Regions from separate parts of the Clostridium sp. FP1 genome, predicted to be linked through region 2. Evidence: riboswitches for the same ligand, from Rfam matches in the RefSeq annotation. Region 2 holds a riboswitch; each other region holds the start of a gene.
The links. Region 2 has a riboswitch for cobalamin ahead of G9F70_RS20745 (cobyric acid synthase). Riboswitches for the same ligand answer to the same signal wherever they lie in the genome.
Positions count from the first base shown of each region.

Region 1: it holds a riboswitch for cobalamin, as region 2 does, so the genes downstream of both, cbiQ (cobalt ECF transporter T component CbiQ) here and G9F70_RS20745 (cobyric acid synthase) in region 2, are expected to answer to the same signal.
Region 3: it holds a riboswitch for cobalamin, as region 2 does, so the genes downstream of both, cobU (bifunctional adenosylcobinamide kinase/adenosylcobinamide-phosphate guanylyltransferase) here and G9F70_RS20745 (cobyric acid synthase) in region 2, are expected to answer to the same signal.

Region 1 covers NZ_JAAMNJ020000001.1:2,343,076-2,354,392, reverse strand. The annotation lists gene G9F70_RS11310 (energy-coupling factor ABC transporter ATP-binding protein) at 1-540, opposite strand, end outside; gene cbiQ (cobalt ECF transporter T component CbiQ) at 553-1,455, opposite strand; cobalamin riboswitch at 1,678-1,857, opposite strand; cobalamin riboswitch at 2,131-2,304, opposite strand; gene G9F70_RS11300 (cob(I)yrinic acid a,c-diamide adenosyltransferase) at 2,350-2,889, opposite strand; cobalamin riboswitch at 3,057-3,230, opposite strand; gene G9F70_RS11295 (hypothetical protein) at 3,388-3,615, shown strand; gene G9F70_RS11290 (Rpn family recombination-promoting nuclease/putative transposase) at 4,100-4,933, opposite strand; gene G9F70_RS11285 (group II intron maturase-specific domain-containing protein) at 5,069-5,758, opposite strand; gene ltrA (group II intron reverse transcriptase/maturase) at 5,919-7,163, opposite strand; gene G9F70_RS11275 (reverse transcriptase N-terminal domain-containing protein) at 7,671-8,564, opposite strand; gene G9F70_RS11270 (MATE family efflux transporter) at 9,480-10,841, shown strand; gene G9F70_RS11265 (GNAT family N-acetyltransferase) at 10,838-11,317, shown strand, end outside.
Region 2 covers NZ_JAAMNJ020000001.1:4,349,841-4,361,157, forward strand. The annotation lists gene speD (adenosylmethionine decarboxylase) at 1-466, opposite strand, end outside; gene asd (aspartate-semialdehyde dehydrogenase) at 743-1,828, shown strand; gene hemL (glutamate-1-semialdehyde 2,1-aminomutase) at 2,022-3,296, opposite strand; gene hemA (glutamyl-tRNA reductase) at 3,433-4,611, opposite strand; gene cbiB (adenosylcobinamide-phosphate synthase CbiB) at 4,616-5,599, opposite strand; gene G9F70_RS20745 (cobyric acid synthase) at 5,769-7,313, opposite strand; cobalamin riboswitch at 7,436-7,609, opposite strand; gene G9F70_RS20750 (TIGR03943 family putative permease subunit) at 7,830-8,675, opposite strand; gene G9F70_RS20755 (permease) at 8,778-9,908, opposite strand; gene G9F70_RS20760 (methyl-accepting chemotaxis protein) at 10,152-11,317, shown strand, end outside.
Region 3 covers NZ_JAAMNJ020000001.1:2,452,493-2,463,809, forward strand. The annotation lists gene arcA (arginine deiminase) at 1-12, shown strand, start outside; gene argF (ornithine carbamoyltransferase) at 46-1,047, shown strand; gene G9F70_RS11835 (basic amino acid/polyamine antiporter) at 1,150-2,562, shown strand; gene arcC (carbamate kinase) at 2,647-3,597, shown strand; cobalamin riboswitch at 3,753-3,933, shown strand; gene cobU (bifunctional adenosylcobinamide kinase/adenosylcobinamide-phosphate guanylyltransferase) at 4,095-4,655, shown strand; gene G9F70_RS11850 (ABC transporter substrate-binding protein) at 4,736-5,683, shown strand; gene G9F70_RS11855 (FecCD family ABC transporter permease) at 5,700-6,752, shown strand; gene G9F70_RS11860 (heme ABC transporter ATP-binding protein) at 6,754-7,518, shown strand; gene G9F70_RS11865 (bacteriohemerythrin) at 7,641-8,033, shown strand; gene G9F70_RS11870 (MarR family winged helix-turn-helix transcriptional regulator) at 8,276-8,698, shown strand; gene G9F70_RS11875 (carboxymuconolactone decarboxylase family protein) at 8,781-9,137, shown strand; gene tnpA (IS200/IS605 family transposase) at 9,412-9,885, opposite strand; gene lpdA (dihydrolipoyl dehydrogenase) at 9,949-11,317, shown strand, end outside.

The DNA.
Region 1 (11,317 bases), 2.0 Mb from region 2:
TTCTTCTAACATCATTGCATTTAAAGGGTCCAGTGATGCAGTAGGTTCATCAAAGATAATAATTTCCGATTTCATAGCAATGATACCCGCAATGGTGACACGCTTCTTTTCACCCCCACTCAAATAGTGTGGCGGACGATCTTTAAAATCTGAGATGTTCATATATGCCAGTGCTTCATCAACCCGCTTTAGTACTTCCTCTTTGGGAAGCTTTAGATTCATCGGTCCGAATCCAACTTCTGCCCTAACTGTAGATGCAATTATTTGATTGTCCGCATCCTGAAATACGATTCCAATTTTTTTTCGAAGCTCTTTTAAATTCTTTTTATTGACGACAGTACCCCGATAAATGATTTTCCCATGTTCTGGTGTAAATACACCGTTTATGTTCAAGAAAAATGTGGATTTTCCGGATCCATTGGACCCAATGACAGCGATTTTATCACCTTCATAGATATCAACGCTTACGCCGTCCAATGCAGACTTTCCATTTCCGTAGACGTAGTATAAATCTTCTACATTTAATATTGGTTTTTCCATAGTATCCCCTTTCTATCTTGTAAAGCCCCAGATTAGAATCAAAAAAATTATGAATGCTACTGCATAGGCAATCTGTATTGTCTCTACCTTTTTATCTTCCTCCAAAAAAATAAGATCTCCATCATAGCATCTGGCCTCCATGGCATCATAATAAGTGTTTGCCTTTTTAAGGGAAATAACTAGCATATTGCTTGCAATGCTTCCAAATGTATAACAGGAAGTTTTAAAATCACAGTAGCCCTGTCGGGCTTCTGCAGAGTTTTTCATTTTGGAATAGACATCCATTAAAATGAAAATGTAACGATAAATCAGGTTCATCAGCTCTACAATAAGCTTTGGCACATGTGCAGCTCGGAGTACATAGATAATCTCAGAAGATGGAGTTGACAGTGTCATCATCTGTAGGGCACTTATAGCTGCAAAAACCTTCAGAATCAAAAAGACCACTTCCTTAATCTTTGCCTGAGAGGTAAACACATAGCAGAAACCAAGATTCAGGTTATACTGTCCCATAGGCTGCTTTGAAAAATCAATGGCAATTGTAAAAGTACCAAGGAGAATAAAGACGATTGGAATCGCCAGTATTGACAAATATTCATTTACTGGAAGCTCTCCTTTTACAATGGTCAAATAGGCCATTGCAATAATGACAACAACAGATACATAAGGGTTTTCCAATGCAATACAAAGAATCAGTATAGCAGCAGAAAGAGATACTTTAAAAGTAGCATTCCAGTGTCTGATTTTAGAAGTGTAAGCATAAAAATCAATTGAAAACCCTTCGCCATGTTTATGTCCGCTTTTATGGTGATGATGTTTCCCATCACCATTGGTGTGCCCATCTCCATGTTTCCATTTGAAGAAAACCACAACTATCAGAAATATGGCACATAAAATAATAATAATTTTTCCCATGTCACACCTCCTTTGAATTTTTATCTCATGTTAGCATTCTTGAATAATTTAGAACCACAAAAATGGAGGAAACATTGTGAACAATGGAACCGACAATTGGGTTTAAAAAACAAAATTCCTTTTAACTAAAGTGTTAAAAGGAAACGCTTGAAAAATATGCTTATTCATATAAAATAAATAAACAAATTTTCATTACAGTGCCCTCTCTATCACTCGTAGAGTTTATGGTGCAGAAATATAAGCAGGTCTTCTGACTAAAGAATCATTATTTAAGTACGCCTTCCCCGTTTCCAAGTGGCATAATATACCTAAATTCATCTATTACAGCTACGAGATAGTTCAGGATTTTAACCCAATTCCCTTTTAATTAATTTTAATTAAACCTATATTCTATTATTTAGTTTTTAGTTCTTTGCAAATGCTCTTACTATACAATAAGTCAATGAATTTAGTTGTAAAGATGTAACATATTTTGCCCCTCCAAACATAGCATCTTGTTCTTTTTCTATTATGTATATTAACAACCTTTTAAAACACTATATTCCAAAAAAAAATACCCAACCTACAAAAGGTCGAGCAAAATATTTTATAAAAATAAAATGTCTTCACATCCCATGCGAAAGCAATATAATGCAAAAAAACACATATAATTGCAATCCCTTCCCTCCGTAGGATAAAGCTGCATATCATCTAGGCAGGTCTCCTGGCTTACGGGTCACTCTCCTCCAACCTTCCCAGGGCTTGCCAGTGGTATGGATTTGTCTCCGTGTACAGTAGCGGGGGCTGCAGTGGATTTCGACCACTTTCCCTATTAATCCTTTAAAAGGTACCTTAGATGACTATTTATTAAGTTATTACTGTTATTATAGCCTATATTTACCTTTATTGCAATATCTAAAATTCTATACCCTCTCTAGATGGCACTCCCTCATTAAAATAATGCTTTATGTCCTTCATCTCAGTTACCAGATTTGCTTTATCTATTATAGCTTTAGGTACGTTTCTTCCTGTTAAAATTAACTCTATATTGTAAGGTTTATTATCTATTAATTCTAGTATTTGTTCTTCACTTATTAGTCCATTGTTCAATGCTCCCATTACCTCATCCATAATAAGTATATCGCATTTTTCTTCTTTTAATGCTTGTTTGCAAAATTCATATCCTTTTTGAACTTCTTCTTTTAATTCAATTTTTTCCTCAGCATTTAATGTCCAAAAAAATCCTCTTTTTTTCTCAAACCTAAATATATTAAAAAAAGGAGCCAATTTTTTGGAACTTTCAATTTCCCCAGTTTTACTTCCTTTTAAAAACTGTACCATAAATACATTGTATCCGTTTCCAGCAGCTCTCACAGCTAGTCCTACAGCTGCGGTTGTTTTCCCTTTACCATTTCCTGTATAAATTTGCACATATCCATTTTTTAATTTTCCCATTATATTCATCTCTCCTTGTTTAAAAATATCTAATCGTGGTACTACGGCAATTTCCTCTTAAGGTCGAGTAAAAGACTTTATATAAAATAAAATGCCTTCACATCCCATGTGAAAGCAATACAATGCAAAAAAGCATATATAATTGCCATTCCGTCCCTCCGTAGGATAAAGCTGTATATCATCTAGGCAGGTCTCCTGGCTTGCGGGTCACCCTCCTCCAACCTTCCCAGCATTAGCCAGTGGTATGGATTTGTCTCCGTGTACAGTAGCGGGGGCTGCAGTGGATTTAGACCACTTTCCCTATTAAACCTTTAAAAGGCACCTTAAATAATTTTTTATTAAGTTGTAACAATAGTATAGAATATTTTTTCTTTTTTTGCAATGCTAAAAGTAAGTTTTCATCCATAGCTTTCCAGGCATTGACTGCCAACCTTTTTCAGGATTCATTTTAAAAATAATTGAATCATTATTTTTCTTAAACGGATTATATTAGCAAGTATGTCCGAGGAACACGGTTATGGTGGCGACACTTTTATTGCTAAAGAATTTAATGTTAGTAGAGACACACTAACAAAGAGTAAAATTGAATTACAAACAGGGATAAGATGTGAAGATGCTTTCAATATGAGAGGACGCACAAAAATAGAAGATTACTTACCTAGTCTTATGGAAGATATAAAAGCTATACTTGATTCGAAAAGACTATATACATGCCACGTTCTTTGACCCCGCAGACCCTCGAGAATCTCACCATTTACGATTCTTCTGTACTGACTTCCGTGACGTTAACCGCATCGTCATCTGCATTCTACGTTTATGAGGCTGGATATATTTCAGGAGATACAGTTCTCCCTGTAGCCTATTTATAGTTCTCTGCGTACGCTTTATCCTGCCGTTACCAGCTTCAACGCAACACTCGATATGAGTGTTGCGTTAGACCTTTCTCAACAAGGACTTTCACCTTGCAAGTAGATGCCAAGCTTTGCTTGGCGCACTAACGTTTCGTACTGCCGACGTGATGGAGCCTTAGTGCGACTGCACTTAGGCTCTATCATGCGCCTTGGCGGTTTACGTATTAACCTATAATTAGATTATAAGCAATATTTTAACTGACAACCATATAAAAAACACCGTCCAGCCAAGGCGAACGGCAGTATTTTGTTAGATGTTGTGACCCTACTATCTCTAAATTTATATCATACCTTTTTGTTTATTGTAACATTAGTTCTCTTCTCAATTTTTCAATATCTTTTTCATTAAGTTTAGAGTATTTCTTGATTTTTTCTATATTTTCTCCATCTAAAATCATTTCTTTTGCCATATCTATTTTTCCTTGTTCAATCCCTTGTTCAATTCCTTTTTTAAGTCCTCTTTCTTCTGCTTCATCTAGTAAACTCATCTTTTCAATAAGGGATTCTTCTCTTGCTTTGTACAGTTTTATTGTTTCTTCATCGCTACTTAACCATTCAAGTCTTTCTTCTGCGTTTCTTATAACAGCGTCCACCGCTAAAACCTCCTTTAACATATCATTAGAAGTATCTTCTTCTAAAAACATTAACCATCTATCTAAAGGGTTATTTATATTTTTTAATCCTCTTTTAAACTTTGGAAGTTCTATGAAATTTATTTCTAGTTTATCCGTTAACATGAATGCTTTTAGTTCATCTTCATAAAAATGAAATGTTGAGTGAAACTTTTCAATATGAAAATAATCAAAATCTAAAATACCGATCACTATGGTCTTTTTTAAATCCTTATATTTTCCACCAGCTTTTATAGGTTCCACATACATTTTTGACATATAGTACAGCATTCTTTCCACTATATTCTTTTGATCAATTAGTTGAATCTCAATATCTATTTGTGTATTATCCAATGTTTCAGCTCTGACATCAAGTCTTCCAGTTTTATCATCTATTAATTCTTTTACTAATTCCTTATTTTCAATAACCGTTATGTCTTTTAATTTATTATCTTCTGGAAGTTTTAATATTGCATTTAATAAGGATATTAAATTTTCTTTAGAGTCTACTTCTCCGAACAATCGCTTGCTGACTAGGTAGGTGGAATTACTTCCACTTTCCCGTCTAAGAACCGTACTTGAAAGTTTCCCTTCATACGGCTCAAGCCCCTGAAAGCATTCTTTAGCATGAAAATGCCGGTTTCTATTAATAATTGGTCAATTGGTTAAAGTACAAGCCCTATGTGCTAATAATACTTTATCCTTTTGTTTATTTCCAATAGGATTATTATTATTATTATATGTTATACTTCTTTCTTCAGCAGTGTCCATTGATAATCCACATATAGTACATTTTCCATTCTGTTTTACCCATAATTTTTTAAATATTCCGGTTAGCTTCTTTGCTCCCAATTTGTACTTTCGCTCTTCAAAATATTGAGTATCAGTATATGGATTTTTATTAAGCTTTAGTGGTATATGTCTGATTATTTTCTTATCACTCATTAAAATCAGCTTCTTATTATCCTTGAATACCCAATTTCTAGCACCGTGTACTTTCCAGTATTTTGATTTTATCCATCTTTTGCCTTTGTTAGGATGTCTCCTTTTTGCCCATTTCCATAGCATTTGAAATGTAATATGGTCTATCTTTTGAAATATATCATTTGATACAGCACATTGATGGTAATTACTCCATCCAGTTATTATTTGATTTAACTTTATTATTAATATATCCTGTTCTACTGATTTATTCCCCTTTATAATCGCACTAATTTTACTTATTACCCTTTTAATTGATTTTTGAGATGGCTTAATCAGCAACTTACCTTTATATTTCTTTATATTCCATCCAATAAAATCAAAGCCTTCATCTATATGAGTTATTATTGTCTTTTCATCTGACAATTCTAGCCCTCTTTGGATTAAAAAACTTTTTATTATTTCTTTTGCTTTTATAGCAGTTTCACTGTCGGGAGCTGTAACAATAAAGTAAGTAAACCAAGGGAACTTCCCCCTTAGTTTCTCTCAGAACCGTACGTGAACCTCTCGGCTCATACGGCTCCCATTATTCGGCTGTTGGTAATATTCCCATTTTCCAGTGTGCAAACAAATTTCTATCTCTTTTCGCAATACATCCTAACCAATATTCTGCTCTTCGTCTGTGTTTTCTTTTCTTATACTTTCTTCGAACCCATTTGACTAAAGCATTATTGATATACCTTAATACTGCATACATTTCTGTTTTATAGAAATGTGTATAATAGTTTATCCAACCCTGTATCTTTTTGTTAAACATATTTGATATATCCCACAAATTTTTGTCTACCTTCAACTGTACTCTCCAACTTCTAACTTCTTTTCGGATTGATTTCTTTGCCTTGTCTGCTATCGCTGGTAAGAAACTTGTAAAATACTTTTCGTATTTACTCTTAGCACCTCTAGGCTTAAATGTATATCCTAGAAAATCAAATGATATATTTGGATAATCTCCCTTTCTATCATCATCTTTACAGTATACAATCTTTGTTTTATCAAGGTTCAGCTGTAATCCGTATTCTTCGAATCTTTCTTGCAAGCGTCTTTGTAGATATTTAGCCTGTTTTAGGGATACACAGTGTGTTACTGCATCATCTGCGTATCTTGCCCACGGAATTGTTTTGAATTCTTTTGTTATAAAGTCATCAAATACATAGTGTAGAAACAGATTCGCAAGTACCGAACTAATGACACCCCCTTGCGGGGTACCGGAAATTCTTGGAACTAATTCTCCATTTTCCATTTGAAATGGTGCAGTTAACCACCTTTGAATATATAGAATAATCCATTCTTCATTTGTATGTTTCTTTACCATTTTCATTAGAATGTCATGTCTGATATTATCGAATAGTCCCCTTATATCGAATTCAAGAACCCAATCTTTTCTCCAACACCTTTTTCTTGTGATTTCAACTGCTTGTATTGAAGATTTATTAGGTCTATATCCGTAAGAATCCTCATAAAACATAGTCTCCACTTCCGGCTCAAAATATAGTTTAACTACCGTCTGAGCAATTCTATCTTCAATAGTAGGTATTCCTAGTAATCTAGTCCCTCCACTTTTCTTTGGAATTGCCACAGCTCTTACAGGTTGGGGTATGTAACTTCCTGATGACATCCTATTCCAAACTTTGTATAAATTATTTTTCAAATTCTTTTCAAAATCTTCGATTGACTGTTCATCAACTCCATACGTTCCTTTGTTTGCTTTAACTTTCTCATAAGCTGTAACTACAGCTCTTTTAGAAATATTAAACGGCTTTGTTTCTGTCATAAGTTCCTCCTCCTTTTCAAAGTTGACTTATTTCTGAAACTGAATAACTCGAAGTCCTTCGCTCCACTTCCATTGCAGAAGTTTCTTCACTACTACGACTCAATCTGCCCCTATGCTTGCATCGATACTCTTTTCTCACAGTTCTTCTGCTTGAAATACTCTCTTAACATCAAGCCGTAGGTTCCCACGTTCCATACAAATGCCTGTACTAAATTCATGCCACCTTTATGCCGCCCACCGCCTAGCCAGTAAACAGGTTTCCTCTAGGCTTATCCCAAGTTAACGATCACCCCCTGGTTTTGATGGAATCTCTACGCTTTCGACATTTTCGTAAGTGGTTCACATGCTCATTCATCTCTTTAGTACATACTTGACAGATTACCTCTGCCTTTTCCTTAACGCTCAATACCATAACTTTTGATTACAGCACCTTAAGGTAGTTTGAAATCTCCACCTGCATGGCGATTTCGGAGGGCCCTCCTCCATCATCTGTATAGCATAGCTATATTAAGCCACTCGTGCGAGTTGCTTAATACGCTTTCGTGGCGCACAGTCATCCGCATAGCGGATTAGATTAACCTTGGGTCTTTCATTATTTCGGATTTTTGTACTTCTTTTAAATGTGCTTTTCAATAATTCGTCTATACCATCAAGAGTAAAATTAGCTAAACAAGGACTAATTGGAGAACCTTGTGCGGTTCCGCTTTTTGTAGAGAATAGTTTCCCCTTATATACATATCCAGATTTAATAAGCTTATTTAATACATTAGTATCCATAGGAGAGTTATCTGTTAGCCATTTATGTGATATATTATTAAAACAGCCTTTGATGTCTCCTTCTAGAACCCATGTTGGGGATGACTTGCGACTAAAGTTTATAAATATTTGTGACATAGCGTCTACACAACTTCTGTTTTTTCGAAATCCAAATGATGTTTTGTCACTCATGCTTTCTACAACAGGATCCAATCCCATCATATATAATGTTTGCATAGCTCTATCATGCATTGTAGCTATTCCAAGCGGTCTCAATTTCCCATTTTGTTTTCGTATATTTACTCTTTTTAATGGTTTAGGTTTATAGTTCTTACTGTTAAGCAACTTTACTGCTTCACATTTTTTCTTTGCTGAATTCCAGAGTATATTATCTATGCCCGGTGTTTTCTTACCTTTGTTTGTTGTTATACGTTTTACTGACATTAGTTTAGCATAGTGGGAATGAACCAGCATTCGCTGTAATTCTTTTACAAGTTTCCAATTTTTATTAATAGTCGCCTTTACAATCCTAGCTTGAATCTTATTAACGAATTTTTCAATGTTTTTCCAATCAATGCTTTTCCAATAAAAGCTTGCTTGTTTTTCGTCTAAGTTTGCAGTCTGTTTAATTAACAGTATACACATCTCCCTTATTCGTAAGATTCATTCCTTTAATGTAATCAAGCACCATAGTATAAGTCAGCATCCTTTCGGATCACTCCAAATATTGAAGAGTTATACCTTCCATTACAGAAGATCTTTCGCTTTTTATACTTTCCTATACCCTCTACTTCCCATAAAAAAAGGGCCTGTATAGGGCTTACCGAGTTCCAGTTTAAAACCAATTCAATGTGCCTTAGAACCTGTCTATAGCCCGGAGATACTGACCATCTTGCATACTGCATTTTCAGACATTATGCCCTTATCTCTCACCTTTTTTGTCCAAGCGTGTCAACCTTTTTTCGCTTGTTTGACTTAACGAGCCTTGCAACAGTTTGTTTATCCTGTTCATAACACATCATTTATGCTTGCAGTAGATAGGATAAGGTTTCCCATTTTTCCCGCTTTGTCCCAACAGCTTAGTACATTTCTGTTGCCAAAAATGCACCTGTGGTAGCATTACCCCAAATGGTAGGGATAGCCCAAAAGTTTAGTTAATACTTAGGCAGCTTTTAAACCGACCTCTCGTCACAGAAAAATAAAATCATTTGTTGGTTTTAATCTATTAAAAGGCATTATATCTTCCTCCAATCAGTACAATTTCTTGCTCTTATTTTATCACAAATAACAATTCTTTTATACTCATTTGGCAAAACTCAAATTATACTATGCATAAAAATACCGCAACCAAGCAGCAAGGCTTTATCAGCACCAGTTCTTGTTCATTAAATTTTAATCATTATCCATTTATCCTTTATATAGAATGTATAAGATATATTGACAATTTGCAAAAATATAAATATGATTAATTTAGATAATAACTATATTTCATTATAAACAGAATATTTTTATACACTCATCGCAATTGCGGTATTAAATAATTGAGAAGGGAGAGTGTCAATGGGTAAGAATATATTAAAAACAACAGATAAAAAATTAAACAACGATATCAAGAAAATTTTCATGCTTTCATGGCCTATTATGATCGGCATGATACTTCAAAGTTTCTTAGGAACAGTTGATACATATTTCATAGCAAAGCTTGGTACAAATGAAGCCGCAGCCGCTGCACTATCTAATTCAGCTTCGAGTGTAATCTTTGTGATATCAACTCTAGTTTCAGCTGGAACTATAGCTCTTGTTTCAAGAAGCTATGGTGAGGGAGATATGGAGGCAGTTAGATCTTTTAGTGGACAATCATTTACTCTATCACTTATTTTCGGAATAATATTGAGTATAATATGTTTTTTAAATACAGAAAGCATAATCAAATTAATTTTTAATCCGGAACCCAAGGTAGCAGCTCTGACAGAAAAATATTTATCCGTTGTCTTTATTGGAACAATATTTGTATTTTTAAATTCAGTGTTAAGAACAATACTACAATCACTAGGAGATACATTAACTCCACTTATAATTTTTGGAATATCTAATTTAATAAATGCAATACTTGATCCCCTTTTTATGTTCCCATTTCATTTAGGAATTGCAGGTGCCGCTATTGCAACAGTTATATCTATGGTTTTTTCCTGCATTGCAATTAGCATTGTTATTATCAAGAAAATATACGAATCTAGTATAAATAAATTTATATGGAGTATGAAGTTGCAACTAAATAACAGTATGAGAATATTAAAGATAGGAGGCTGGGCATGTTTGCAGCAGGTTGCAAGACCTATTACCGGAATGTTTATGTTCAGCCTTGTGTATACAGTTGGAGGTAGAGAGGGTGCCGCAGCCTTCGGAATAGGTGGACAGCTTTTTAACTATACCTTTATATTCCTTGTTGGTCTTTCAACTGCCATTTCAATAATGGTGGGGCAAAGCCTTGGGCGAGGTGATATAAATGGATGTGATAAAATTATAAAAGAAGGATTAAAACTGGCAGGCTATAACATGATTTTATTTTCAATACCCTATTTGATTTTTCCAGCAGATATAATGAGTTTTTTTATTAATGATCCATTAGTAATAAGAACTGGAGCCGAGTACCTCCGAATAGTATATGTTGGTCTTATTTTTGTAGTATACACAACAATTTATGGAGGAGCCTTTCAAGGGTCAGGAGATACATTCCCACCTATGATTTCCTCAATAGTTGCAAACGTAGTTTTAAAGCTTCCCATTGCATATATCCTGGCAAGCACATTAAATATGGGGACAAATGGTGTGTGGGCTGCAGTATCTTTATCAGTTGTAATTGAGGCAGTTATTATAATAGTATATTTTAAAACCAATAGATGGAAGGAGAAAATTATATGATAGTAAAAACTAAAGCATCACAAGCAATTATGGAATACTTAAAGCAAAATGAAATTGTAAATTTAAATATAATAGGCATAATAGAAAATGAACCCCTGGCAGAAATATATGTGGATAAGGAACAATTATCTAAGGGTGTTCTTGTAAGATACGAATACTTTAACTACATATATACTGAGGATGATGAGTTTTTAGATGAAGTGCTTAAAACACTATTTAAAGATAGTTTTTATGGATTTTCAGGTGTATACAGACCACTTGCCCAGAAAATAAGAGAAAGATATTTAGTCACCTGGGAAAGCAGATGTGCATTGCACTACCTTCCAAAGGAAAATTTAGATTTAAGTCTTGTAAAAAACACTGTAGAATCTATTGATATAAAAGATGCAGAAACAGTTGATAATTTTTACACCTATAGAAATCCTGATAGCCTTAAAACCATAGAAAAAGATATATCTCATAGACCATCTTCAGCC
Region 2 (11,317 bases):
CTTTTAATGGGGATATAGTTCCACATGTTGCTACATCTATGTCCACTCTAAAGGTGCTTATATTATTTTGAGGATGACTTTCAGGATAAGTATGTACCGTCACATGACTTTTATCTAAATGACCCACAATGTTCTCACGAATTGGAGTTAAATTTCCTCTATTACAAGAAGGATCAACCATATATAGTGGAATTTCTTCCTCTGAAATAAGTAGTGTTACACTTGCTCCCTGAGGGTCATAATCTTGCTTCGCAATGTTTAGTACGCTAGCACCTATTATGTTAGTAACATCAGTAAGAATTTTTGTTAGTCTCTCAGCATTATAGTGTTCATCAATATACTCTATATATTTCTTGCGGTCTTCTTCCGTCCTCGTATAGCAAATATCATAAATATTAAAACTTAATGATTTTGTTAAATTATTAAACCCATATAGCTTTATCTTATTTTTATCATTTTTAACCAACTTTATTCCCCATTTCTCTTAGACATCTTCTAAAAAAATTATATAACTTATAGCTTCTTTGTCAAGACATAAATTTATGTACATATCTATTCTATATAATTTTTTACTTGAAGTATATACTTTTTAACATTATAATCATTAATAATAGTAAACTGTATATAATTTTATATATTTATTATTATTATTAACTTTGTAACGTGGATTTGAATATATATAAGTATAGCATTTATATGTTATCACAAATGTACATCATTAAAATATGGAGGTATCAATACAATGGATAAAAAATTAAAAGTTGGTTTGCTAGGTGGAACTGGATTTGTTGGTCAACGTCTTGTTACGCTGCTAGCAGATCACCCTTACTTTGAAATAGCTGTTATTGCTGCTAGTGAGAACTCTGTGGGTAAGACTTATTTTGAAGCTGTAAATAATAGATGGAAATTAGATATGCCAATGCCAGACAGTGTTAAAAATATAGTAATAAAAAATATAGATCAAGTAGATTTAATAAGCAGTGAAGTAGATTTTGTATTCTGCGCTGTCAATATGCCTGCCAACGAAATTAGACAAATTGAAGAGAAATATGCAAAAGCTGAAACTCCTGTAATTTCAAATAACTCTGCAAATAGACATACTAGCGATGTTCCAATGGTTATTCCAGAAATAAATGCTGACCATTTTGAATTAATTCAGGTTCAACGCAGGCGTCTAGGAACTAAAAGAGGCTTTATTGTTGCTAAACCTAATTGCTCAATTCAAAGTTATGTTCCTGCTATAAGTGCACTTATGCAATATAAACCTAAAAAAATATTAGTTTGTACCTATCAAGCTATATCTGGCTCTGGAAAAATATTTTCAGACTGGCCAGAAATTAGTGATAATGTAATACCCTATATAGGTGGAGAAGAAGAAAAGAGTGAGCAAGAGCCTCTAAAAATTTGGGGCCATATAGAAAATGATATGGTAGTTAATGCTGTGGATCCTATTATTTCAACTCAATGCATACGTGTTCCTGTGTCAGATGGCCACTTAGCTGCAGTCTTTGTTTCCTTTGAAGATAAACCATCTATAGAAACTATTTTGCAGCATTGGGCAAGTTTCCAGGGAAAACCTCAACTTTTAAAACTCCCAAATGCCCCTAAACAATTTTTAACCTACTTTGAGGAAAATGATAGACCACAAACTAGGCTAGATAGAAATATTGAAAAAGGCATGGGCATATCAATTGGAAGACTACGAGAAGATAGTTTGTTTGACTACAAATTTGTTTGCCTATCACATAATACTCTACGTGGTGCAGCCGGTGGTGCAGTTCTTACAGCTGAACTTTTAATGGCTGAAGGGTATTTGACTTCAAAATAAAAACAAAAGTATAAATATAACCCCCTATTATTTCAAGATAATTTTCAACTTGAAATAATAGGGGTTTTTCAATTTAAATGTGGGGACAGTTAACAACTAATTCACTTTAAGAATTAAGTAAGGGACAGTTAACAACTATTTAGTTGTTAACTGTCCCTCACTGTTTAATTGTTAAATAGTTGTTAACCGTCCCCTAGTATTTAAAACTCTTAAATACCTCTAAGAATCTCTCAATATCCTCCTCCGTATGTTTCACACATAAAAATGTTGCCTCAAATTGAGAAGGTGCAACATTTATTCCATTTGTTATCATATGCTCAAAGTATCTTGAAAATATCTTAGCGTCACAAGTTTTAGCATCTTCAAAATTTTTAACTTCTTTCTTTTTCGTAAAGAAAGGTGTAATCATGGAACCACATCTATTAACTACCATTGGTATGCCGTTTTCTTTTGCAATTTCTAGTAGTCCCTTTTCAAGTTTTTTACACAGCTTCTCCATGTGTTCATAAAGACTTGGGTTATTATAAAGCTTAGTTAATGTTGCGTATCCAGCTGCCATTACCACAGGATTTCCTGACATAGTACCAGCTTGATAAACTGGTCCCATAGGTGATAATTTCTCCATTATCTCTTTTTTACCACCATAAGCACCACAAGGAAGTCCCCCTCCCATGATTTTTGCATAAGTTATTAAATCGGGAGTTATTCCATAAATGCTTTGCGCACCTTTATATGCTACTCTAAATCCACTCATTACTTCATCAAAAACAAGTAGGCTCTTGTATTTATCACATAAACTTCTGATTTCTAACAAAAATTCTTTTTCAGCAGGGATAACTCCCATATTTCCTGCCACTGGCTCAATTATTATGCAGGCAATATCATCCCCGTACTTCTCGAATATTTGTTTTACGCTATCTATATCATTGTAATTTGCTATTAATGTATTTATGATGCTTTCTTTTGGAACACCTGCAGATCCAGGTATGCCAGCTGTAATTACTCCTGAACCTGCCTGAACTAGAAATCCTTCAGCATGCCCATGATAACAACCTGCAAATTTTATTATTTTATCCTTTCCTGTGTACCCTCTTGCAAGTTTAACTGCACTCATTGTAGCTTCTGTACCTGAGTTAACCATTCTTACCATATCTACATTATCTACGGTGCTGCAAATATGCCTTGCAAGTTTTAGTTCTAATTCTGTAGGCGCACCAAAGGCTATAGCATCCGCACAGGTATCTTGTATTGCTTTTACTACCTCTTTATCACTATGTCCAAGTATCATAGGTCCCCAGGCACATACGAAATCTATGTATTTGTTTCCCTCTTCATCATAAATGTATGCACCCATACCTTTTTTAATAATTGGAGGATTTACAGTTAAATCTTTAAAAGCTCTAACTGGACTATTAACTCCACCAGGCATGTATTGTTTTGATTCATTAAATATGTCTAAATTCTTCATATTAGTTTCCTCTTTTCTTAATATTAATTTTTGATGTTTTTATACTACAGTAGAAAAATGACTACAATTGTGTAGTTAAAATTCTACTAAAATATTAATTTTATTGGCTAGCAAAGTAATCAAGATCAATTTAAAGCTAAAAAATCCTGCTTATTATGTCCACACATTCTTTAGCCCTTCCCTTCAAATGTTCCTCCTTTAAGACATCTATAGCTCTATTTATATAGGCATTTGAAGTACTCTTCAAAAGTATCTCTGCTAATTTCTCATTATCTTTAGTCTCTTTCTTGTGCTTAAAAGTGTCTAACCTTTCTTTGTAGATATCTTCACCATTGTGTTTTATCCTTTTTATAAAGGATGATAGCTCTTTCATGGTTTTCCATTCTATATAATCTTTTATAGCTTTATCCACAATGTATCTGTTATTCTTCATTGATGCTTCTCTTTTTTTGTAGTTATCATCATGGATGTCTTTTAACATATCTATGTCATATACTTCATATAAAGGATTTCCACTTACTATTTCTTCAATATCCCTTGGCACAGCTAAATCAAATAATAATAAGCGCTTATTAGGTAACTCCTTTAAGTGGACCACAGTATGAGGAGCCGATGTACAAGATATAACACAATCCACCTCTTCATAATACTTATGTATATCCTTAAAAGGTATTATTTTTACTCTTGGATCTTCTATATTAACCTTTTGAAGATCTCTAACTGCAATATATAGTAAATCTATTTTCCCCTCTAGTATATATTTTGAGGTTAATTCCCCTACAGCTCCACAGCCTAAAACCATAAAGTTTTTAAGGCCCCTACCTATAGCCTTTTTAACTACCATAGAAGACGAGGAAACTGGTATATCACTTATTTTAGATTTAGTTCTAAATTCCTTGCCACAGGCAATAGCATTTTCAAAAAGCCTTTGAAGTTCCTTTTTAGTTGTTTTAGAACCTTTTGCAGCTTCATAAGCGTCCCTAACTTGTCCTAAAATTTGGTCCTCTCCAAGTAATAATGAATCAAATCCACAAACCACTTCCATTAAGTGCTTAATAGCTTTTTCTTCCTTATAACTTTCTACACACTTTATTAAAGTCTTATCCCAATTTAATGCTTCAAAAACTCTACCTATAATATCTTCATCCTTAGATTCAAAATATATCTCTGTTCTGTTGCAAGTACTTAAAATAACTGCCTCTTCACAAATATTTAAAAGGGCTTCTAAATATTTTGCTTGACGCTTTGGTATAATTGAAAGTTTTTCTCTGATTTCTATTTTCACATCATGCTTTAGTCCTATTAGTTGTATCATTTTATCATCTCCAAAAACACATCACTATTACTAATATTGCGTATAATACGTATAGTATTATTAAATAAAACATTGCCCCATACATTAATTTTATTGTATCTACTATATGCTCTTTTCCTAACTCTTTTATTTTATTTCCTATGGTTGGTTTGTACATTTTCTCTCCAAAATATATATTTGTCCCACCTAGCTGAACTCTCATAGCCCCAGCTGCTGCACCTTCTGGATAAGCACAATTAGGGCTTTTATGATTTTTTCTATCTCTTATCATTACTTTTATACTGGCAGCGATATTCCCTCCAACCAGTGGTGCTGCTAAACAAATTAAAAGTCCCGTTATTCTTGCTGGTACAAAATTAAATACATCATCTGTTTTTGCTGGAAAGAATCCAATATATTTATATTTCTCATTCATATATCCAAGCATTGAATCCATAGTATTTACGCCCTTATACATCATAGCTAAGGGCGCTCCACCTAGTATTGCATAAAGAATAGGGGCTATAACACCATCTGCTGTATTTTCTGCAATAGTCTCCACATCTGCCCTTATTATTTCATACTCACTAAGGGTTTTTGTATCCCTACCTACAATGTAAGATAATTTAACTCTTGCGTCTTCAATATCATTTTTAGCTAAGGAGTCATATACCTTCTTCCCCTCTTTATGAAGTCCTCTAGTAGCTATTGTTGTCCAAAGCAATATTATATTAAAAATATGGTATAGCCAAAAAACCTCACTAGAAACCTTCAAAATTATAAAGGGTACTAAATAACTTGAAAAAGCTACTACGACTACAATGGCCCCTCCAAAAACTTTAATTTGCTTATTGGTTTTACATAGCTTTCTAGCCAGCTTATCTAATGCAGATATAAGTTTTCCTATATAAATCACCGGATGTGGAAACCAATATGGATCTCCAATTAATAAGTCTAGAACAACCGCTAATATTAAATCTACTACATTCATGGCAAATAGAATTTCCATATTAATTCCTCACTATCTTATAATGTTTTAATTTTTTATAAAGTTGTTAACTGTCTTCAACTTGTTACCTGTCCCCAACTTTTTAGATTAAATTAGTTCAATTAATTGTTAACTGTCCCCCACTTTTTAGTTCAATTAATTGTTAACTGTCCCTCACTTTTTAGTTTAATTAGTTGTTAACCGTCCCCAGCTTTTTTAGTCCCATGATTTTATAGATTGAGTCCATGTCTATACTATCTCTCACTATATCTGCTAGCTTGTCTATTTCTTTTTCTCTTAAACTTTCATATACCTTAGATTTTTTAGTCTCCATAGCTTTTTTTACTCTTAGCGCATTTACTATATATTCTCTAAATTCTACTCCATCGAAAATTCCATGAATATATGTACCCATAATATTTCCACCTTCATTAATTGCTCCGTCAAAGGAAGACGAGTGCTCACCTTCTAATGAAGGGCTCTCACTATTCTTTTCATATATTTCAAAGAGTGGTTTTGCCTTATGCCCATACTTACAAATCCCCATATGTATTTCATAACCATAGACTTGAATATTATCACTATTCACTACGTTAATAGCTCTCATATTAATGCTGCGCGCCTTTACTCTTGTAGTTATTTTTTCTTCCTCGAATACTGTATCTATGTCTAAAAGCTTCATACCCTCTATTTTTTCTAAATTTGTTTCTACGCAATAAGGATCATTTAAGCTATTTCCTAGCATTTGATACCCTCCACAAATACCTAATACCTTACCTTCTACGCTATATTTCACAATAGCCTCTGCAAGTCCTGACTTTCTTAGCGTAATTAAATCCTCAATAGTATTTTTAGTTCCTGGTATTATAAGTAAGTCTGGATTTCCCAATTCTTCTTTAGTTGTAACAAATCTAACTGATACATCCTCTTCAGTCTTTAATGCATCTAAGTCTGTGAAATTTGATATATGTGGCAGCCATATCACGGCAACATCAATAGGTGCAGTGATTTTTTTGTTAAATTCTACTGTACCATCTTCATCTTCTAAATCCAGTCTAAAGTAAGGAACTACTCCGGCGCAAGGGATATGTATAATATCCTCTAGCATTGTCAGACCTGGCTTTAGGATTTCTATATCCCCTCTAAATTTATTTATAATAGTGGCTTTAACTCTTTTTTTCTCTTCCTCATTCAGTAAAAGCATTGTTCCTGCTAGAGAAGCAAATACTCCACCCTTATCTATATCTCCAGCTAGGATTACAGGGGCATCTATAAGCTCTGCCATTCCCATATTTACTATATCTCTATCTCTTAAATTAATTTCTGCTGGGCTTCCTGCGCCTTCCATTACTATAATATCAAATTTCTTTTCTAACTCTTCAAACTGCATCTTTAACATATCTTTAAATTCCACTTTCATATTATGATATTCCATAGCTGTACTATTTCCAAAAACCTTCCCATTAACTATAACTTGGCACTTTTTATCTGAGGAAGGTTTTAATAAAATTGGATTCATAAATACCTCTGGCTCAAGTCCAGCTGCATAGGCTTGAAGTACTTGTGCACGCCCCATTTCTTTTCCATCCAATGTAATATAAGAATTCAATGACATATTCTGTGACTTAAAAGGACACACAGAAAACCCATCTTGTTTAAAAATCCTGCAAAGTGCTGTTACTAATATGCTTTTCCCTACAGATGAAGCCGTTCCTTGAACCATTATTTTAGCCATTACTATCCCTCCTTGTATGTTTTTTTTATGCAAAATAAAAAACAGCAAGCTTTCGCACCTGCTGTTATGTACAAAATTTCATTGCACTAACTTAATTTCTACAAGTTCTTTCCCGCCGAAAGTTTAATATTACTGATTTAGGCAGGTCTCCTGGCTCTTGATTCACTCTCCCCTTTCCCTTGCCCTTTCGGGTGGTTATAAAAGGTTCGTCCTCAATTACAGTAGCGGGGGCTGCTGTGGATTTAAACCACATTCCCTTTTCACCCTATTAAATAATCTACTAACGTAGCTTTGTCTACTAATGTAGCTTAATCTACTAACGTAGCTTAATTAATAAAAGGCACCTAAAAAATATCTATTCACTTTTTTAAAAAAATCCTATAATAAAATTAAATTTATTAAAAATCACAATATTTAATGTATTTCTACATTGTTAAGTTTATAGCATTACATGAGTTATGTCAATAACTAAGAATTCCATATGCCTTTAACATGTTTCTTAAATTTTGGAATTAACTAATTATATATATACTCATTATTGTGCTTATCTATTTTTTCTATTTTATTCACTTTAATTATTGGAATCACAGTAATTTGTCCACTTTTTGAATCCACATATTCTCGCTCCCCAAGTGTTCCCTCTACATTTACCCAAGTGCCTTCTGTGAATGATTTTTCCTCGGAATAACCACACAAAATTCCCAGGAGCTGTGCATCTGCAGCGCAGCAACTTACAATGATTCTAGATAATATAAATTCCCCTTCATTAAGTCCCTTTTGTTTATATATGAATCCTTTGGTATTAATGACTCTACCAACATAATTGTGCGGCTTTCCATATATATCTTCATAAATTTTTATAAAATTTTCTTTAGTAATATCTATAGTTCCACCTTTTACTGCTACCATATTTTCTAAAGACTTATTTGATGAAACGTTAGCGCCGTCAATAGAATTAATGTGTTCTTCATTATGCTCACATACCTCTGTTCCATCCGCTAGAACTTTATGTTTATGCTTTAAGTTACTAATTTTCAACTGTGAGTTTAATGAAAACCCCTTATTCATGGCGCTGTAAGTACTCATACCCACCGGTTTTAATAGAAATCCTAAAGTAAGCGGGATTAAAAACATGATATATCCAATTTTTAACCTTTTATCCTTTTTAAATGCATAAATATTTTTTCCTTGAAAAATAAGTAAAGTAATAAAAAAGTATAATGCAAATTTTACGTATTTAACCATTTTGGGATGTACAAATAAAGTTATTTTATTTGTACTTATTATCATATAAAAATAACAAGTGAAGCCTGTGAGTATAAGAAACCATATCAATTCATTTAAATTTAACTTCTTTTTCAACCCTTTCCTCCTTATATAACCCTGTGATTAGATAATAGTTATTAATTAATATATCCCTTGTAGGTAGATACTTATTATAGTTTTATCCATATAAAGAATTATCTATAAAGTTAAAGCATTGCTTAACACCTCAAGAGGAAATATGTTTGCTATAACAGCTAAAATAAAGCAAATAGTAATTATAAGAAAAATCAGTTTAGCTACAAAATTTAATTTGAAACTCCCACAAAGCATAATTGTATTTTTTATATCTAACATAGGCCCTAAAATTAAAAATCCTAAAATTGAACCTGAGGTAAATTGACCTAAAAAACCTCTAGCTATAAATGCATCTGTTTCTGAACAAACTGATAATACAAAAGCCAGTATCATCATCACTATTATGGAGGACAACACTCCACCACCTATTGATAAAATATATGTTTTAGGTATAAACACTTGCATACATGTAGATAAAAAAACTCCCATTATAAAGAATCTACCTATGTCATATAGCTCTGCACTTGTATGTGATATTATTTCCTCCATATTACGTATAAACACATTGCCTGCTTTACTATGATTATGACTATACCCACAAGAACAGTTATCATGATTATGTTTAAGGTTTTTCAGTTTATGATGTGCACAACCGCAATCAGCCTTATGTGATTTGCCTCTAGGCTTTTTTACTACTTGTGGCTTAAAAGGACTATCTTTATGAAGTACCCCTATAAGAACACCTATTGTTATAGCACCAATCATACCAAACATAGCCCTTGCTATTACCATATATGACATTCCCATAAAAGCATAATGTGTTGACAATAAAACCACGGGATTCATTATGGGAACTGATAACATAAATGTAACTGCAATACTTAGTGGAACACCCTTTTTAAGTAGTCTCCTAGTTATAGGAACAATAGCACACTCACATACTGGAAAAACAAGTCCCACTAGGGATGCAATTAAAACTCCTACAAATTTATTTTTAGGAATTATTTTAGCAATTGCTTCCTCTGATACAAATATTTGAATTATAGAAGAAGCTAATGCTCCAATTAGTATAAATGGTATACCTTCAAAAATTATACTAAGGAAAATTGTAGAAAAATCATTAATAACCCTGGAATCAAATTTAATAACTGTGGTACTCTGTGCAAAATATATGCCCAATAGTAAGACTATGATGATAATTAAAATTTTTATTAGGTTAATCTCACTATCATAAACTCTTTTATTTCCCTGAATCAACTTCCCAACCCCTTGCTATTAATATTTATACATTCTGAACTATTATATTATCTTGTAATGCTTACTATGCTACTTATAGAATTGTACTTGTTGATTTTTTAATTATATTTAGATTGTTTTGTTTTTGTTTTTATTTACATTAAATCAAATTTTTGTTGTAAATGTTTTAAATTATATTGATTTCAGTGGACAAATAACCTATTATGTTATGTGTTGGATAAATTTAAAAAGAGAGATTATATGAAATTTAAAAGTTTTACAATGAACAGCATTCGTACTAAATTAATTATTAGTTTGGTAGGAATTTGCGTAATTCCATTAATAATAACAGGTTTTGGCTCTTACAATCAGTCAAAGTCAATTCTCAGTAAAAAATTAACAGTCACAAGTAGCCAAACGCTTACAGAAATAAACAATGGATTAGTTGATTACTTTAATGGATTTTCTAATATGGTTTTAATGGCATCAAGTAATTATGATTTTGTGAATGTTGATACAGGTAATAATGCTAAATATATACCTGATATATTAAAAGGCGTAAAAGAAAGCAACAAAGATATACTTTGCATGTATTATGGAACTGCCTCTGGCAAGTTTGATACATATCCTAATGATAAAATGCCTAAGGGATATGATGCGACCACAAGACCTTGGTATAAACAAGCTTTAGATCATAAAGGTCAAATTGTAATAACTCCTGCGTATAAAGATAATGGAACTGGAAACACTGTTGTTACACTTGCAGGAACAGTAGAAAAAAATGGACAAGTAGTTGGCGTTGTGGCAATAGATTTAACATTAGCTACACTTGCACAGCGAATATCTACTAAGAAAGTAGGTAGTACAGGATATGTGTTTATTTCGGATGTATCAGGCAACATTTTAGCTCACCCACAAAAGGAGCTTATTAACACAAATGCAGCCTCCAAGTTGTCCTTTTGGAATAAAGCAAAATCAGAAAATAGTGGTTTTGTTAATTATAAAGATAATGGTACTAAAAAATTTGGAGTCTATCAAGCAAATGCATTAACAGGTTGGAAGCTCGTAGCTACTTTAGATGAAAGCGAACTATCCAGTGATACAAAATCTATTTTACAAACAACCTTTTTAATGATATTGGTAATGGGAATAATTTCAGTATTTATGTCATTATTATTAAGCAAGGGGATATCTAATAATATCCTGAAATTAAAAGAAGTATTTGCTAAGGCATCAAATGGAGACTTAACGGTGTCTATTAACGCTTCAACAAAAGATGAATTTAACGATTTAGCTATATCCTTTAATTTAATGATAAAAAACATATCAGATCTTATGCATAGTGTTACAAACTCTTCTAAGACGGTACTCCTAACATCAACAAGTCTTACCAATATGTCAGAGGGGGTAACCGCTTCTATAAGTGA
Region 3 (11,317 bases), 1.9 Mb from region 2:
GATAACTTATAAAAACAAAAAATAACAAAATATTAGGAGGAATTTATTATGTTTAACTTAAGAAACAGAAACTTTTTAACTTTGATGGACTTTACTCCAAAGGAAATAAACTACTTTTTAGATTTAGCTAGAGATTTAAAAAGAGCTAAGTATGCAGGTACAGAACAGCAGACATTAAAAGGTAAAAACATTGCGCTAATATTTGAAAAAACTTCTACAAGAACAAGATGTGCTTTTGAAGTAGGTGCACTAGACCAAGGGGCACATGTAACTTATCTTGGACCTACAGGAACTCAAATTGGTAAAAAGGAATCTGTAGCAGATACAGCAAGAGTTCTTGGAAGAATGTATGATGGAATAGAATATAGAGGATATGGACAAGAAGTAGTAGAAGAATTAGCTAAATATGCAGGAGTGCCAGTTTGGAATGGGCTGACTACTGAAGATCACCCTACTCAAATTCTTGCTGACTTTTTAACTATTAAAGAACATTTTTCTAAACCATTAAATGAAATCAAATTTGTTTATGCTGGTGATGGAAGAAATAATATGGCAAATGCCCTTATGATAGGAGCTGCCAAGATGGGTATGGACTTTAGAATAGTTGCTCCAAATTCATTGTTTCCTGAAGATGCACTAGTTAATAAATGTAGAGAAGTAGCCAGTGGTACAGGAGCAAAAATCACTATTACGAGTGATGTAGCGCAGGGAGTAAAAGATGCAGATGTTATATACACTGACGTTTGGGTATCAATGGGAGAAGCAGATGAAGTTTGGGAACAAAGGATTAGTATATTAAAACCATATCAAGTTAATAAAGAAATGATGAAATTAACCGGTAATAAAGATACTAAATTTATGCACTGTCTGCCAGCATATCATGATTTAAAAACTGGAGTTGGTAGAGAGGTATTTAAAAAATTTGGAATGAATGGTGTTGAAGTTACAGATGAAGTATTTGAAAGTGAGGCTTCAATGGTATTTGATGAAGCAGAAAACAGAATGCATACAATCAAAGCAGTTATGGTTGCTACACTTGGAAACTAGCCTAAAATAATTTATAAATATAAAGTTAATTGGTGAGGGTAATATTATTGCCCTCACCAATTTAAAATATAGCTACTGTAGTAAGCGAAAGGAGATTACAAAATGGAAAAGGATAATGATAAAAAATTAGGCTTGTCTCTACTAGTCGCTCTTGGAGTTGGATCCATGATTGGTGGAGGAATATTTAATAGTCCAACTGATCTTATAGGTAAGGCAAACCCTCAAGCAACAATTATTGCTTGGATAATTGGTGGACTTGGTGTAGCATTTTTAGCACTAGTATTTCAATTGCTTGCAAATAAAAGACCAGAGCTTACAGGTGGAATATTTACTTATGCAAAAGAAGGCTTTGGAGAATTTGTTGGGTTCAATTCAGCCTGGGGATATTGGTTAAGTGCTTGGCTTGGAAATGTTGCATTTTTTATTCTTATATTTAAAACTTTTAATAGTTTAGTCGGTGACGTGAAACCTATAGTATCATTTATATTAGCATCAGCACTATTATGGGTAATTCATTATGTACAAATGCGTGGAGTTAAAAGCGCTGGAATAATAAACGCAATTGCCACAGTTGCAAAACTCATTCCATTATTAATGGTAATTGTATTTGGGCTGGCAATATTCAAATCTGGAACTTTCAATGTAGAAAATTGGAAAACAGTGTTAGCGGCCACTGGAAATTCTACTACATTGTTCTTGCAAGTTAAAGGCGCAATGGGTACAATTTTGTGGTGTTTTATTGGTATTGAAGCTGCAACAGTACTATCTGAGAGGGCAAAATCTCAAAAGATTGTTGGAACGGCTACAATAATAAGTTTAATTATAACTTTAGTTCTTTACATACTGGTTTCAACAACAGCTATGGGAGTAATTCCAGCTGAAACTCTTATTAATTCAGCCACACCTTTAGCAGATATGCTATCCCTTACTGTACTTGGCAGTTTTGGAGCTATAATTGTTAAAGTTGGTTTAATAATTTCACTTGTAGGCTGCTTAATTAGCTGGGTTATGCTTGCAGCGGAAATTCCTTATGTTGCGGCAAAAGGTGGCACAATGCCGAAATGGTTTATGAAACAAAATGACAATGGTGCTGCAATAAATTCATTACTACTAACTGATGCATTAACTCAAATATTTTTACTTTCGCTACTTTTACCAGTACTTCAGTCTGCCTATGGTAATGTATTTTTAATTTCTACAACCTGTATTTTAATTCCATATTTACTTTCATCATTATATGCAGTTAAGGTTTCATTAGCAGATGGTCTAGGAGCTAAAGATAAGATAGTTTCTATATTAGCTTGTGTCTATTCGATATATGTGATTTATGCAGTAGGAATAAATTATCTAGGAGCAGCAGTAATACTGTATGCAGTTGGTATATTTGTATTTATAAAGGCTAAGAAAGAAAAGAACGAACCTATTAGTTCAAATGAGAAAATAGCAATGGCTGCGATTATTGTAGTGGCAATCTTAATGATTATACTGCTATCAATTGGTAAAATTAAACTTTAGGTGTAATTTCAATAAAATCTTATAAAATATAAAAGCTGTTAAATAAAATATATTTACTAGCTTAACATAAAAGGAGAGATAAATATGGCAAGAATAGTAATAGCACTTGGTGGAAATGCCCTTCAAGCAAATCCTAAGGATACTACAGCAGAAGCGCAGTTAGTAACTGCAAGACAAACTTCTGGAGCTATTGTAGATTTAATTGAAGAGGGGCATGAGGTAATTGTTGCTCATGGTAATGGACCTCAAGTAGGTCAACTTATAGCTACTTATGAAGCAGCCGCTTCAATGAATGAAAATAGCCCAATAATGCCTTTTCCTGAATGTGGAGCTATGAGTCAAGGTTATATAGGTTATCATCTACAACAAAGCATTAGGGCAGAGATGAGAAAAAGAGGGATAAATAAGGAAGTCGCAACAGTAGTTACTCAAGTAATAGTAGACCCTAATGATCAAGGATTTAAGAATCCAACTAAACCAGTAGGTTCTTTCTTTACAGAGCAGCAAGCGAAGAAACTAATGACTGAAAAAGGATATATAATGAAGGAAGATTCAAATAGAGGCTGGAGACGTGTAGTGGCTTCACCACTTCCAATGGCCATAGTTGAAGAACCTATTATAAAAACATTAGTTGAAGCTGGACATGTTGTTATAACTGTTGGTGGAGGTGGTATACCTGTAATTGACACAGGAAATGGAACACTTGAAGGAGTACCAGCAGTAATAGATAAGGATTTTGCTTCTTGTAAAATAGCAGAATTATTAAATGCTGATGCATTGGTTGTACTTACAGCAGTTGAACAGGTTGCTATTAACTTTGGAAGGCCTAATCAAAAGAATCTTTCAAGTATAACAGTAAAAGAAGCTAAAACTTATATCGAAGAAGGACATTTTGCTCCTGGTTCAATGCTTCCTAAAATAAAAGCAGCTCTTAGCTTTGTTGAAGCAAAAGAAGGTAGAAAAGCAATTATAACATCCCTTGAGAAAGCTAGGGAAGCGATAGGTGGAACAGCTGGAACAGTAATAATAAATTAATAGTGTTTAAATGTAAGTCATAAGCTGAAAATGCTTATGACTTATATTTAACTTTTTTGACGGTTTTATAACCAGTTTAAGTTGATGCAAAGGTATAATGAGTTTCTATTGCTTTAATATTTTTTTGATGTTACAATTATTATTGTAAATTTATAAATTAAATATTAGCTATAGGTGCTCTGTAACAAGGGGTAAAAGGAAAAGTGGTTAAAGACCACTGCAGCCCGCCGCTACTGTATTAGAGGATGAAATCCAAAAAACCATTGGGAAACTGAGAAGGTTGGAGAGTAAGATGACGCTAAAGCCAGTAAACCTGCCTAAATGCTCACGATTTTAGTCTTCGGGGGGAGGATGAAAGATGCATAATTTAACAATAATATTGGGTAATCCAATAGGTGAAAAAAATTAATTGCATTATTCCACATCCATGAGGTGTGGTTTTTTTATTTGCTATTTTTTTACTTATGGATTTATCACTAAATTAATAAGGAGATAATATGAAAAACATTGTACTTGTAACAGGTGGTGCAAGGAGCGGGAAAAGTACCTATGCAGAGAAGTTAGCTAAAGAAGAAAAGGCGGGTGTACTTTATATCGCAACTTCAATTCCATTTGATGATGAAATGAAGGATAGAGTGAAAAAGCATAAAGAAAGAAGACCATCTAATTGGCATACTTTTGAAGGCTATAAGAATTTAAAACAGGTATTTTATAATGAAGAAATACACTTTGATACGATTTTATTAGATTGTATAACAATAATGGTTACAAATCTTATGTTTGATATTTCAGGGGATAAATTTGATGATCTTAATGCTGAGGCTATAGATAGTATGGAAAAAGAAATTCTACAAGAAGTAGCTGATTTTCTTTGCGAAGCTGAAAAAAGTACAAAAACAGTAATTATTGTAACTAATGAAATTGGAGCAGGAATTGTACCAGAATATAAAATGGCAAGGGTCTTTCGCGATATTGCAGGTAGAGTAAATCAGTATATAGCATCCAGGGCGCAGAGCGTTCACTTGGTGGTTTGTGGAATTCCAATTAAAATTAAATAAGTAATTATAAAATCAAAATTTATGGAGGCTAAACAATTAATAATTGTTTAGTGCCCCTAAGGAATACTAGGAGGAAATTTATGTTTAAGAAAAAAAGTATAATAAATATAGTTTTAGCTATTTTTGTTTGTTTTGCGTTTAGTGCATGTGGTAACAAGGGTGCAAGCAACAAGGAGCCGAATATTACTAAAAAGGAAGCTGTAGGTGTGGTATATCCTATAAAAGTAGTAGATTCATATAATAGAACAGTTACCATTGAAAAAGAACCTAAAAGAATTATTACAATTGCACCAAATATAACAGAGGGAGTATATGCCCTTGGCAAAGGTGGAAATCTAGTTGGTAGAAGTGATTACGATGATTATCCAACTGAGACCCTTAAGGTATCCTCTGTTGGTAGTTTATTAAAACCCAATATAGAGAAAATTGTTGAATTAAAACCTGATGTAGTTATTGCATCAACTCATTTTGATAAGGCCGTTGTTAAAAAATTAGAAACTCTTAATATAAAAGTTATAGTACTTTATGGTGAAGAAAGTTTTGCTGGTGTATATGATACAATGTCAAAGCTTGGACAGGTTGTAAATGCTAGTGGAAAAGCACAGTCAATAATATCAGATATGAAAAAGAAGGTTGCAGATATAACGAGTAAGGTAGCAAATGCTAAGAAGCCAGCAGTTTATTATGTAGCAGGTTTCGGTAAAAGTGGAGATTTCACTGCAGGGAAAGATACCTTTATAGGTAATATGATAGAAATAGCTGGTGGTAAAAACGCTGCAGATGATGCAATTGGTTGGAAATACAGTGTAGAAAAGCTTGTAGAAAAGAATCCTGATGTGCTAATATGTTCTAAGTTCTTTGATACAAAAAAAGGTATAGAAGCTACTAATGGTTACAAAGATTTGAAAGCAGTTAAAAATGGGAAATTATTGGAGATTGATGAAAATACTATTGTTAGGCAGGGACCAAGACTTGCAGAGGGGCTAGAATCAATGGCTAAACTAATACATCCTGAACTTTTCAAATAAAAGGGGTTGCACTACCATGACATTTATAGAAAATAAGAGTTATTATAAAAGAGTTTTTACAGTAGGGGTATTTTTACTTATAATTGTGATGATTGCTGCGGCAAATTTCGGAGTGGCAGATATTTCTTTTAAACAGACAGCTTTAATTATAATAAGTAAAATTCCAATAGTAAATAACTTTGTATCCACAGATGGAATTAAGTCCACATCAATAACCATATTATTGAATTTAAGACTCCCTAGAATACTTTTAGCTTGTTTAGTAGGATCAGCACTTTCAGTGGTTGGTACTTCTTTTCAAGGGATTTTTAAGAATCCAATGGCGGACCCATTTGTTTTAGGAGTTTCGTCAGGAGCAGCACTTGGAGCCACTATAACCATGGTTTTTCTTAAAGAAACTCATTTTTTTGGAATGAGCATGGTAGCATTAACTGCGTTTATAGGAGCTATAATAACTACTTTTTTAGTTTATAATATTGCGAGAGTTGGTACAAAAGTTCCAGTGGCCACACTTCTTCTCGCAGGTATTGCTATGAATTATTTATTATCTTCTATAATTTCATTAATGATGACCTTTAACAGCGATAATATTGAACAAATAGTTATGTGGACCATGGGTAGTTTTTCTACAGCAGGTTGGAATGAGGTGATTCTACTATCTATAGTAGTAGTTCCCTCAATATTGTTTATATCTACATTTTCAAGAGATCTTAATATCATGCTCCTTGGTGAAGATAGTGCAAGAAGTCTTGGTATAGATGTAAATGGATTTAAAAAGTACATATTTGTAATAAGTACACTAATGGTGGCAGCAGTTGTATCTGTAAGTGGAATAATTGGATTTGTAGGACTTATAGTGCCTCATGCTATTAGAATGATTTTTGGATCTGATAATAGAGTAGTTATACCATTTTCTGCACTTGGAGGAGCTATATTTTTAATAATTTGTGATACGCTTGCAAGGGTAGTAGTGCCTCCGTCTGAAATACCAGTCGGAATTATAACCTCAATTTTTGGAGTTCCATTTTTTATATATCTATTATATAGAACAAAGAAGAAGGCGGTATAAATTGATAGAGATAAATAACGTATGCTTTTCCTTTGAAAAGGAAGTATTAAAGAATATTAATGTAAATATTGAAAGAGGAAAATTTTATACCATCCTAGGACCAAATGGATCAGGTAAAACTACTCTTTTAAGGATACTATCAAAATCTCTCCCTATGGAAAAAGGTGAGATTTATATTGATGAAGTGGATTTAACCCAAATAAAACCAAAGGTGCTAGCAAAGGAAATGGCTGTAGTGCCACAAAGCACAGAAATTGAATTTGATTTTTCAGTACAAGATATAGTTCTTATGGGAAGAACTCCTCATATTTCTAGATTTTGCTCAGAAAGTGAAAAAGACATAAAAATAGCTATGAATGCTATGAAAATAACCAACACTTGGGAGCTTAGAAATAAAAGCATAAATGCGCTTAGTGGTGGAGAAAAACAACGAGTTGTTGTGGCAAGAGCAATTGCTCAAGAAACAGGAATAATTCTTCTAGATGAGCCTATTTCTCACCTAGACATTCATCACCAAATTGAAATAATGAATCAATTAAAAGAACTAAATCAAAATAAAAACATAACGATTATTGCAGTGCTTCATGATTTGAATTTAGCAGCTGCATATTGTGATCATATGATACTAATGCATAATTGCGGAGTCTACAAAGATGGAATCCCAGAGGAAGTATTAACTGAAGATATAATTAAAAAAGTTTATGGATTAGATGTCTATATAACCAAAAATCCTAAAACAGGAAAAACTTTTATTATGCCTTTTTAATATAAAAACAGTATGTAAAAATATAAATCAATATGGAAATTATTGTTGTAAAACGAATTTAAATAAAGTAATATAAGTTATGAGAGTAAATTACAATCAATTTAATTGGAGGAGATTAATAAATGTTTGAAATGAAAGAAAAATATAAAACCGGTATTCTACTTATTGATACCGAGCATGAAAAACTTTTTGAAATAGGTGAAAGAGCCTATCAATTATTAAAAAGTCCATATAATATGGATAAATATGATAAAATAGTGGAAGTAATTGAAGAACTAAAAGCGTATACAGTTTATCATTTTAAAGATGAAGAAAAGTATATGGAGAGTATAAATTATAAAAGATTATTCACTCAAAAAATAGACCATGCAAATTTTATTAAAAAAATATATGAAGTAAATTTAAGTAAAGTTGATGAAAATCAAGATGAGGCTATAATGAAAATATTAACTTTTTTAAATGATTGGCTGATTAATCATATATTAGAGAAAGATTTACTTATACCAGGAAGATAGAAATTTTTAAAGATATTTACAATGTTATAATGAATTTAAAAAAGAGAATCAATAATTGATTCTCTTTTTTGTACATCAAAATATCATAATTTAAAATTTTAATATTTTGTAAGGTATACATTAAGAAAAAAAATATATAAGAAAAGTTATTATGTCAAAGGTATATATAAATTGATAAAAAATAATAAATCTTATATAATAATACTAAGAGAATATTCGATTATAAAAAGTAGGAGGCTATAATGTTTGATATTGAATCATGTGTGTGTTTTATAAATAACAAGACATCTAAAAAAATGGCGGATATGTTTAATGAAAGATTAATTCCGTTTGGTGTAACCAGAGTTCAGTGGATGGCCATGTATTATCTATTAAAATACGGAGATATGAATCAAAAGGACTTAGGAGAAAGAATGGACATTAAAGAGTCTACTGTGGCTAGGCTTTTAGATAGAATGGAAACAGAGGATTTAATTGTAAGAACTCAAGCCAAGGAAGATAGAAGAATTAAATATATTAAACTTACCCAAAAGGGTAGGGAGAAAATTGAAGAGCTTTTAGAAGAAGGGAAAAAAATGAGCGAGTTTTTTTCAAAGGGAATTACAGAAGAAGAAACGGAAGTATTTAAAAGAGTGCTCCAAAAATTCATGAAAAATATTAGTTAAATTTTTATCAGGTGTATTGCAATTGCTTCAAATACTTGCTATACTAATCATTAGTATAACAAGTATTAGAGGAGGTAATATTATGGCTAAAAATGTTAGAGAAATGTTAAATGATTTTATGGGTGGTTTAGAAACAGTAGGACAAACTAATGGAGAACATGTAGGGGCATTTATGAACTTACTTGGTACTACATATAAACCAGGTGCGTTAGATACAAAGACTAAGGAATTAATCAGCATCGGTATTGGCACCTACAGCCGCTGTGAATACTGCATAGTATTCCATGTTTATAAAGCATTTGAGGCAGGTGCAACAGCAGAAGAAATAATGGAAGCAGCTATGGTTTCGGTTGCCTTTGGTGGTGGGCCTTCAATGGCTTATAGTGTAACTTTACTTAAGGATTCTATTGAAGAATTCAAAAACGATTTTAATAAATAACATAAACAAAGCAGCTATGATGCAGGATTAATAAGGCACGTTAGCTGCTTTATTTATTATAGTTAAAAGGAGTGAAAAAAATGAATATAGAGGTTAAGATAGAAAAATCTATAAATAAAAATAATGAAACAAAAATAACTAAAATTTTAGTCAGGACCACCCGTATAACGGGTGGCTTGTTCTAGCCCTATAAGGGCATGTTACTGGCTACGTCTAAAGACATACTGAAAGTTCTGCCAACCGCATACCTTTACATACAACCCCTAAAGGGGTATTATTTTTTGTATTTATTTACTGGCTCACCCGTAAACGGGTCCATATATTCTTTTAAACTTATCTGCTCACATACAATATCTTCTTGAAGTTGGTTTTTTATATATTCTTCTATTGCATTTTTGTTTCTTCCTACTGTATCTACATAATATCCTTTACACCAAAATTGTCTATTCCCATACTTATACTTCAAATTTGCATGTCTATCAAATATCATCAATGAACTTTTACCTTTTAAATATCCCATAAATTGTGACACACTTAATTTGGGTGGTATACTTACAAGCATATGTATATGATCCTTGCATGCGTTTGCTTCTAATATTTCTACACCCTTATATTCACATAGCTTTCTCAATATTTGTCCTATGTCTGATTTTATTTTCCCATATATTATTTGTCTTCTATATTTGGGTGCAAAGACAATATGGTATTTACAATTCCATTTACTATGTGCTAAACTTTGATTGTCCATTTGGATTTTTCCCCTTTGACTTGGTTGTGGTTGGCAAACCTACTTCCATTTTATCAAAGGGGGTTGTTTTTTTCTACATATAGCTATAAGCTTTTTAGAACCACAGGCATAGCCCGTGGTATTCTTTCATTAAAAAAAGTAGGAGACTGTGTCAAGGTAAATGATGAGATATTCGAAGTGGAAAGCGGAAAGGGTGTTAGTACTGTTACTTCGAAAGTACAGGGAATTATTGAGAGCATTAATGTAGAGGAAGGAGATTCAGTTAGTGTAGGTAAGGTATTAGCGCAAATAAATGGAGAACAAGCCGCCAAAACGGGAAATACTAACCCTAAAACATTTAACTACTTTCAAAATTTAATTAAGCCAGCAAAACTCGGAATGGAAAGTGATATTACAATAATTGGTGGTGGGCCAGGAGGATATGTAGCTGCAATTCAAGCTGCTAAATTAGGCGCAAAGGTTATATTGATAGAAAAAGAGAAACTGGGTGGAACTTGTTTAAACTGGGGATGCATCCCTACTAAAACACTGGTTAGATCTGCGCAGGTTTTCGATACACTGAAAAGGGCTGAGGAATTTGGATGTTATGCTGAAAACATTGGAATTAGAATGGAAAAGGTTATTGATAGAAAAAATAAAGTTGTTGCAGAACTGGTTCAAGGTATTCAGTATTTAATGAATAAAAACAATATAAAGATTATAAATGGAACTGCTGAAATTGTTGATAAGGAAACTATACTAGCCAAAAGTACTACACAAGAAATTACTATTAAAACAAAAAATATTATTATTGCTACAGGTTCAAAATCATCAGTAGTACCTATTGTGGGTATTGAAAATAAAAATGTAATTGATAGCAATGATGCCTTGTCGCTTATGGAAGTTCCAAAGAAACTGGTAATTGTAGGTGGCGGGGTCATTGGTATGGAGTTTGCCTATATTTATGCTAGCTTTGGTGCGGAGGTTTCAGTGGTGGAATTTATGAATCAATGCCTTATAAGCTGTGATGAAGATATATGCGAAGAAAATAAAAAAAGTGCAGCAAAAAAAGGAATTAAGATATATACTACTGCAAAGGTAGAAGAAATTTGTGAAGCTGAGAATAATGAATGCATAGTTCATTTTATACAAGACGGTAAAGATAAATATATATCAGCAAATAAAGTGCTTTTATCTGTAGGAAGAACTCCGTATATAGAGGGACTTGGATTAGAAAGGGCAGGAATAGAATTAAACAATAATAAAAAAGGAATTAAGGTTAATTCGAAAATGCAGACTAATGTTTCAAATATATATGCTATTGGAGATGTAACAAATATTATATTACTTGCTCATGCGGCCTCTCACCAAGGAGTTGTAGCTGCAAAAAATATAATGGGTAAGCCTTGTGATATGGATTATACAGTAGTTCCTAGCGCAATTTTCACAGAAC